2 regions of the Marinobacter sp. NFXS9 genome follow, and region 2 is predicted to be linked to the other one. Evidence: predicted binding sites of a transcription regulator. Region 2 holds the regulator's gene; the other holds the start of a gene.
The links. The regulator sigma-54, encoded in region 2, starts transcription at its own class of promoters, with help from an activator protein. The targets are predictions, from matches to a motif close to ANTGGCATNNANNTTGCTNT.
Positions count from the first base shown of each region.

Region 1: a site for sigma-54 is predicted at 1,242-1,261, ahead of J3364_RS04940 (flagellar hook-length control protein FliK). Genes of this name have one in related genera too.

Region 1 covers NZ_JAGDDW010000002.1:289,519-292,931, reverse strand. Annotated here, with positions in the region: gene J3364_RS04940 (flagellar hook-length control protein FliK) at 1-1,194, opposite strand, end outside; gene J3364_RS04935 (Hpt domain-containing protein) at 1,351-1,698, opposite strand; gene J3364_RS04930 (ATP-binding SpoIIE family protein phosphatase) at 1,858-3,413, opposite strand, start outside.
Region 2 covers NZ_JAGDDW010000003.1:22,839-26,251, forward strand. Annotated here, with positions in the region: gene lptA (lipopolysaccharide transport periplasmic protein LptA) at 1-199, shown strand, start outside; gene lptB (LPS export ABC transporter ATP-binding protein) at 199-924, shown strand; gene J3364_RS06015 (RNA polymerase factor sigma-54) at 1,212-2,735, shown strand; gene hpf (ribosome hibernation promoting factor) at 2,844-3,152, shown strand; gene ptsN (PTS IIA-like nitrogen regulatory protein PtsN) at 3,181-3,413, shown strand, end outside.

The DNA of each region.
Region 1 (3,413 bases), on a different contig from region 2:
AGCCGACAGTTCGTCACCCTCACCGGCAAGGCTGCCACCGCCATGGCCGCCACTCTCATCGTCCTGCTGCAGTTGCTGCTGGGCACCCTGGTCCGCCGTGTCAGCGGACACTTCAAAGCGATCCAGGTTCAGCCCGTTCTCCTGCAGCATGTCACGCAGACGGTGGCCGTTCAGTTCCAACTGGTCACGGACGGCAGCATGGGTGGCGTGGACCGTCACCTGGGCCTGGTCGTGGTGCACCTGGACCCGGACCTCCAACGGCCCCATGTCCGGCGGGGTCACATGGATTTCCGCAGCGGACATGCGCTGACTGGTGAGCCAGGCCAGCTTGCCAGCGATCTTGTCACCCCACTCGGCGTGCTGAACCGGCAGATCAATGCTGGTGGAATAGCTTTTCAGGGGCGCCATGGTCTCGCGACCTTCCAGCCCCCGCTGCAAGCCGGTGGCGTTATTGGGCACCGAGGTTTGGGCGTTGCTGTCCCCCTGCAAGCGGCTCAGTTGGGCGGAAAAATCCAGGGCCTTGCCATCCGCGGCAACGTTCTTACCCAGCAGCGTGCTGACCGCGTCTGACTTACCGGCACCCAGGCCGTCACTGTTCCCATCCTGAGCGCTGTTGCCTGACGCCCCCTGGGCCAGCGATTTGAGGGAAAGCCCCTGCAGTGGATTCTGTGAAGCGGACGAGAGGGGCGACGGGCCATCGGCGGCGGCCGTCTTGGTCGTTTCCACCTTCACGTTGGTCGGCATGGAGAAGAGCATCGGGGCAGCGGCATCGTCTTTCCGCTTGTCGTCTTTCTGATCCTTGCCGTCCTTGTCATCCTTAGACGCCGTTTTCCCGTTCTTGTCGGCCTGGCCTTCCGCGACCGACTTGTCATCGTCGGCGGTATCGGCCTCTTGACCCTTGGCATCCCTGGCGTCATCGGAGCGTCTCTGCTCTTCGGCCTTATCCGCGCGGGCGGTTTCTTCCTGGCGCTCTTTGGCATCGACCCGCTCAGCCCGTTTTTCCTGCAGGCGCTCGTCTTCGGCACGGCGCTGGGCCCGCTCTTGCTGCGCTTCTTTCTGTTCCAGGCGCGACTGCTCGCGGTTGGAGACTTCCTCAAATGCTTCTCCGGAACGCTCGGTGTCTCCAGCCGACGAGGATCGTTCCAACATTTTATCGGGTGTGGGCGATGCGGGGTTAAGCACCAGTCCGGACATGGCAACCTCTTGCCGCTAGGCATCAATCAAACAGTGTTGCAGGGACTAGAGCAATTAAAGTGCCAGATTTTAGGGAGTGGGCATAAGCCAGCCGAGTGACGCCCGCCCAGGCGTGTTGGGCCGCCGGCACAGGGACCAGATCGACCGTCTCCGGCATCACCGCATCAGGGTGCGTTCCAGCAGCTCGCGGACGGTCGCGAATTCGCTCTGCATATCATCCAGAACATGGCGGGCATCATCGATGCGTTCTTCCTTACCCGCCAGTTCTGCGTCGGCGCACAAGGCGCCCAGACGCGGCGCACCGATGTTGATACAGCTTCCCTTGAAGCTGTGGGCGGATCGGGTGAAGGCGTCGGCGTCACGATCACTGAGTGCCGATCTCAGTGCAGTCAACCGTTCCGACGAGTCGCTCAGGTACGTCCTGATCAGCACGTCGAACTCGCCTTCCATAACCTCCTGAAGTTCCGCAAGCGCGTCATCGTCCAGATGTGGCTTGTCGTTCATGTTTGTCTCCTTGTCATCCGGCCGGGCCTGCGGCTTGACCGGCGGATCACCTTGTCCAGCTTGGATCAGCGGGCATCCCTCAACGACGCCCCGGACGTGTCCCCTCGGGAACGCGCCGCCAACGAAGGTCGGCTACACTGCCTGCTCCGTCATCCCGGTTCAACCCGTGTGTTGTTCCGATTCGTCGGGATCGAACGTCCAGCGATAGACCGCCTCCACTTCATTGCCCGTGCCGTGGTGCGTCAGCGAGCCACACAGCTGTCGCAGCAACGCCAGCCCGCGGCCGGCGTACCCGGCCTCAGGGACGGTCCTTTGTGTCTGCTCAGTATAGTTGAAGCCCACGCCACTATCCCGGCACACCACCCGCAACTCTCCGCCTTTCCGGCCGGTCTTGTGCTCGAGCCGGAACAACACCGCATGGTCCCCCACCGTTCGCAGGCGGCGTTCGCGCTCGGCATAATACTGGCCGAACCCTTCCAGCGAATTCTTCCATACAGACGGCAGCCCCAGCACCCCATGTTCCAGGGCATTGGTATAGAGCTCCGCCAGCACCGTGTACACCTCGCCACCCCGCCGGCGCAGACCGGGCACCTCCATACAGATGTGCAGCAACAGCGGCAGAGGATTGAACTGGGCCAGCGTTTCGCCGGTTACCTCATACTCGCAGGACCAGGTGGCCGGCCCGCTCAGGGCCGACTGGGTGACCCGCAACGGCAGTTCTTCAACGTCTGCAGGCGGCACCACATCGACGGTCAGCACCGTCAGATCATCGCTGTATTCCTCAGCACCGGTGAACCGGGCCACGGCCCGCAACACGGCATCCAGCACCGACTGGTCGTCGGACGTGCCGGCAACGGCGGCCTCCAGCCGGGTCTCACCGAACATCTCGCCCTCGGCGTTCATGGCTTCAGGAACCCCATCGGTGGCAAACAGGACCGTGTCCCCTTCCTCGACCTTGTAGCGGACCACGTCCACGCTGAAGCGTTCCGCCGCGACGACCCCCAAAGGCAGGTGGGCCGAGGCCAGTCGCTCGACGGTCTCTCCCCGACGCAGCAGGAAGCCACAGGGCAGGCCGCCATTCCAGATGCTGAGATTACCCAGATGGAAGTCGAGTTCGATAAAGGCGGCGCAACAGAACATGTCCTTGGGCATGATGCGCCACAGCTTCTGGTTGATCTCGCGCAGGATATCGCCGCTGAGGAAGCCCTTGCTGGTCATGCCGTAGAAAATCTCGGCCACCGGCATGGCCCCGATAGCGGCCGGCAGGCCATGACCGGTGAAATCGCCAATCAGGATATTCATGCCGCCGGACGGACGCGGACAGGCGTACAGGATGTCGCCGTTGAACACCGACATGGGCGAGGCATGGTAGCGGATATTCGGCGCATCCAGGCAGCCGGTGTGGGCGACATTGTCGAAAACCCGTTTGGCAATATTCTGCTCGTTGACCAGTCGCTGGTTGTGGGCACGAATCACGTCCCGCTGCTGGCTCAGGGTCCGGTGCATCACCCGCATGCGATTAAAGGCGTTGATCTTGGCTTCAATGATGATGCGGTTGTAGGGCTTGGAGAGAAAGTCGTCACCACCGGCCTCCAGACAGCGGGCCAGGGCATCGGCGTCGGACAGGGACGTCAGGAAAATGACAGGCACCAGCGATTCGCCCGCCAGCGCCTTGATATGGCGTGCCGCATCCATACCATCCATGCGCGGCATCA
Region 2 (3,413 bases):
CGGCGAAAACCGGATCACCTTCATCGAAAAGGCCGTCATTCACCAGGACGGCAACGTCTTCAAGGGTGAGGAAATAAACTACGACACTGCCACCCGCGTGGTCACCGCCAGCGGCAGTCGCGACGGTAACGATCAGGACGGTCGGGTCGAGATGGTCATTCAGCCGCGCCAGAAAACCGGCGGGGAGAGCGGCAACTGATGGCGATCCTGCGCGCAAACAACCTGGCCAAGAGCTACAAGCAGATCAAGGTCGTCAAGGATGTGTCCCTGGAAATCCGCAGCGGCGAGATCGTCGGACTGCTGGGGCCCAATGGCGCCGGCAAGACCACCTGCTTCTACATGATCGTCGGCCTGGTGCCGGCCGATAACGGCCGCGTCACCATCGACGAGCGGGACATCACCCCCCTGCCCATGCATGGCCGGGCCCGCGCTGGCATCGGCTACCTGCCGCAGGAAGCGTCCGTGTTCCGCAAACTCAGTGTTCGCGACAACATCATGGCGATCCTGGAAACGCGTAAGAAACTGACCAAGGCCGAGCGCGAGACGCAGCTGGAAAACCTGCTGGAAGAATTCCACATCACCCATATCCGGGACAGCCTGGGTATGGCGTTATCCGGTGGCGAGCGGCGCCGGGTGGAAATCGCCCGGGCGCTGGCGATGGAACCGGCGTTCATTCTGCTCGACGAACCGTTTGCCGGCGTCGACCCGATCTCGGTGAGCGACATCAAGCAGATCATCCGGCACTTGCGGGATAAGGGGATCGGCGTGCTGATTACCGATCACAACGTGCGAGAGACCCTGGATATCTGCGAGAATGCGTACATCGTGAGTGGGGGTCACATCATTGCCTCCGGTCACGCCGACGACATCCTGGCCAACCAGCAGGTCAAGGAGGTCTACCTCGGCAATGAGTTCCGATTGTGAAAAACGGTCACAAATCCGGCCAAAGTGCGCCCGGGGCTATCGCATAATCGGCCCGAGACGCTAAACTCAAAATCAGGACCGGACGGCGAACAACTCGCCCTGACGGTCAAAACGTTGTCATCTGGACACCCATAGCAGTAAACTTCGGCAAAGAATTTGCTTGTCGCGCCAAATCGTCATTCGACATGTTAACTTTCAAGGCCCTATCGATACCGGGCGTGGCGCGATCCGCGAAAACCAGGCAACAAAAGTACAGCCGACAGGCATAGGGTGACGGGACTAAATCGATGGTAATGAAAGCTTCGCTTCAGCTGAAGCTGGGTCAACAGCTCACCATGACACCCCAGTTGCAACAGGCCATTCGCCTGCTGCAACTGTCCACGCTGGATCTGCAACAGGAAATCCAGCAGGCGCTTGAATCCAACCCCATGCTGGAGACCTCCGAGGAGGAGGACGGTAACGACGCCGCCGAGAACGACGGCGATACCGACGACAGCAGCTCCAAAGAGCAAAACGACTCCGACGCGTCGCAGGAAGACACCAGCTGGGACGAGCCCGCTGACGAACCGGACTGGAACACAGAAACCAACCAGGACATTCCGGACGACCTGCCCGTCGACACGGCCTGGGACGACATCTACCAGTCCGCACCCGCTCCCGCCTCACGCGGGGAAGACGATGACGACACCGATTTTGAATCCCGCAACTCCCCCACCGAAACCCTGCAGGATCATCTCCTCTGGCAGTTAAACCTGACGCCCATGGGCGATCGGGACCGTGCCATTGCCCATGCCCTGCTCGATTCGGTGGACCCGCGAGGCTATCTGGTGACGTCCCTGGACGACATCCACGCCGGCCTGGTCGATGAGGCGGACGAAGATCCGCTGGAAATGGACGAGGTCGAGGCGGTCCTGCGTCGACTGCAACATTTTGATCCGCCAGGCGTCTTCGCCCGTGATTTGCAGGAATGCCTGCTGATCCAGCTCAACCAGCTGCCGCCGGACACCCCCTGGTTGCCGCAGGCCCGACTGGTGGTCAGTCACTACATCAACCTGCTGGGAAACCGGGACTACGCCCAGCTGCTGCGCCGCAGCCGCCTCTCGGAAGAACAGCTCAAATCCGTGCTGGCGCTGATCCAGACCCTGAATCCACGCCCCGGCGACTCACTCGATCGCGCCGAACCGGACTACGTGGTGCCCGATGTGGTGGTGTCCAAGATAAAGGGCCGCTGGCGCGTGGAGCTGAACCCGGAAATCGCACCGCGCATTCGCGTCAATGCCGGCTACGCCGCCCTGATCCGTCGGGCCGATAACAGCGCCGACAACACCTATTTGCGCGATCAGCTACAGGAAGCCAAGTGGTTCATCAAAAGCCTGCAGAGCCGTAACGAAACCCTGCTCAAGGTCGCCACACGCATTGTCGAGCATCAGCAGGGATTCCTCGACCAGGGCGAAGAAGCGATGAAGCCGCTGATCCTGTCAGACATCGCCCAGGCCGTCGGGATGCATGAATCCACCATCTCGCGAGTGACCACTCAGAAGTACATGCACACACCGCGCGGCATCTTCGAGCTCAAGTATTTCTTCTCAAGTCATGTCAGCACGAACGAAGGCGGCGAGTGTTCGTCTACGGCAATTCGTGCCATGATCAAGAAACTGGTTGCCGCCGAAACACCCAAGAAGCCACTCAGCGACAGCAAGATTGCCGCTTTGCTGGGTGACCAGGGGATCCAGGTCGCACGACGTACCGTGGCCAAGTATCGGGAAGCCATGCATATTCCGCCTTCCAACGAGCGCAAGCGGTTGGTGTAATCGCCGGAGGGAACGGAAGAGCAGGATTTTCAAGCGTCCGCCGCACGCGACGGGCTCAACGCCGGAAACGGAGACGTTATCCGGGCATGTCGACAATAGGAGAAGCCTATGCAAATCAATATGTCAGGTCACCATGTCGAATTGACTCCCGCTCTGAAAACCTATGTTTCCGAAAAGTTCGAAAAACTCGAACGCCATTTCGACCACATCAGCAATTGTCAGGTGACCCTGTCCGTGCAGAAGCTCCGCCAGACGGCCGAAGCAACCCTGCACGTTATTGGTGGTGAAATTCATGCAAAGGCTGAAAACGAAGATATGTACGCGGCCATTGACGGACTCCTAGACAAGCTCGATCGCCAGATCCTGAAACACAAGGAAAAGACGGTCGATCGAATGCACGGCGCGACCAGCCGCTAGCGGTTCATAAAGGGAAAGCATTCCATCCATGACGGAAAGTCCACTAACCATCCAATCCATCCTGGTTCCCGAGCTCACCCTCTGTGGTGTGCCGGGAACCAGTAAGAAACGCATCCTGGAACTGATCGCCGAGAATGTCGCCCGGCGCTATCCGGAACTCGACGAGACCCAGATTTTCAACAATCTGGTGTCCCGCGAGCGGCTCGGCAGCACCGGGATCGGACAGGGTATTGCCATCCCCCATTGCCGGCTGGAAGGCTG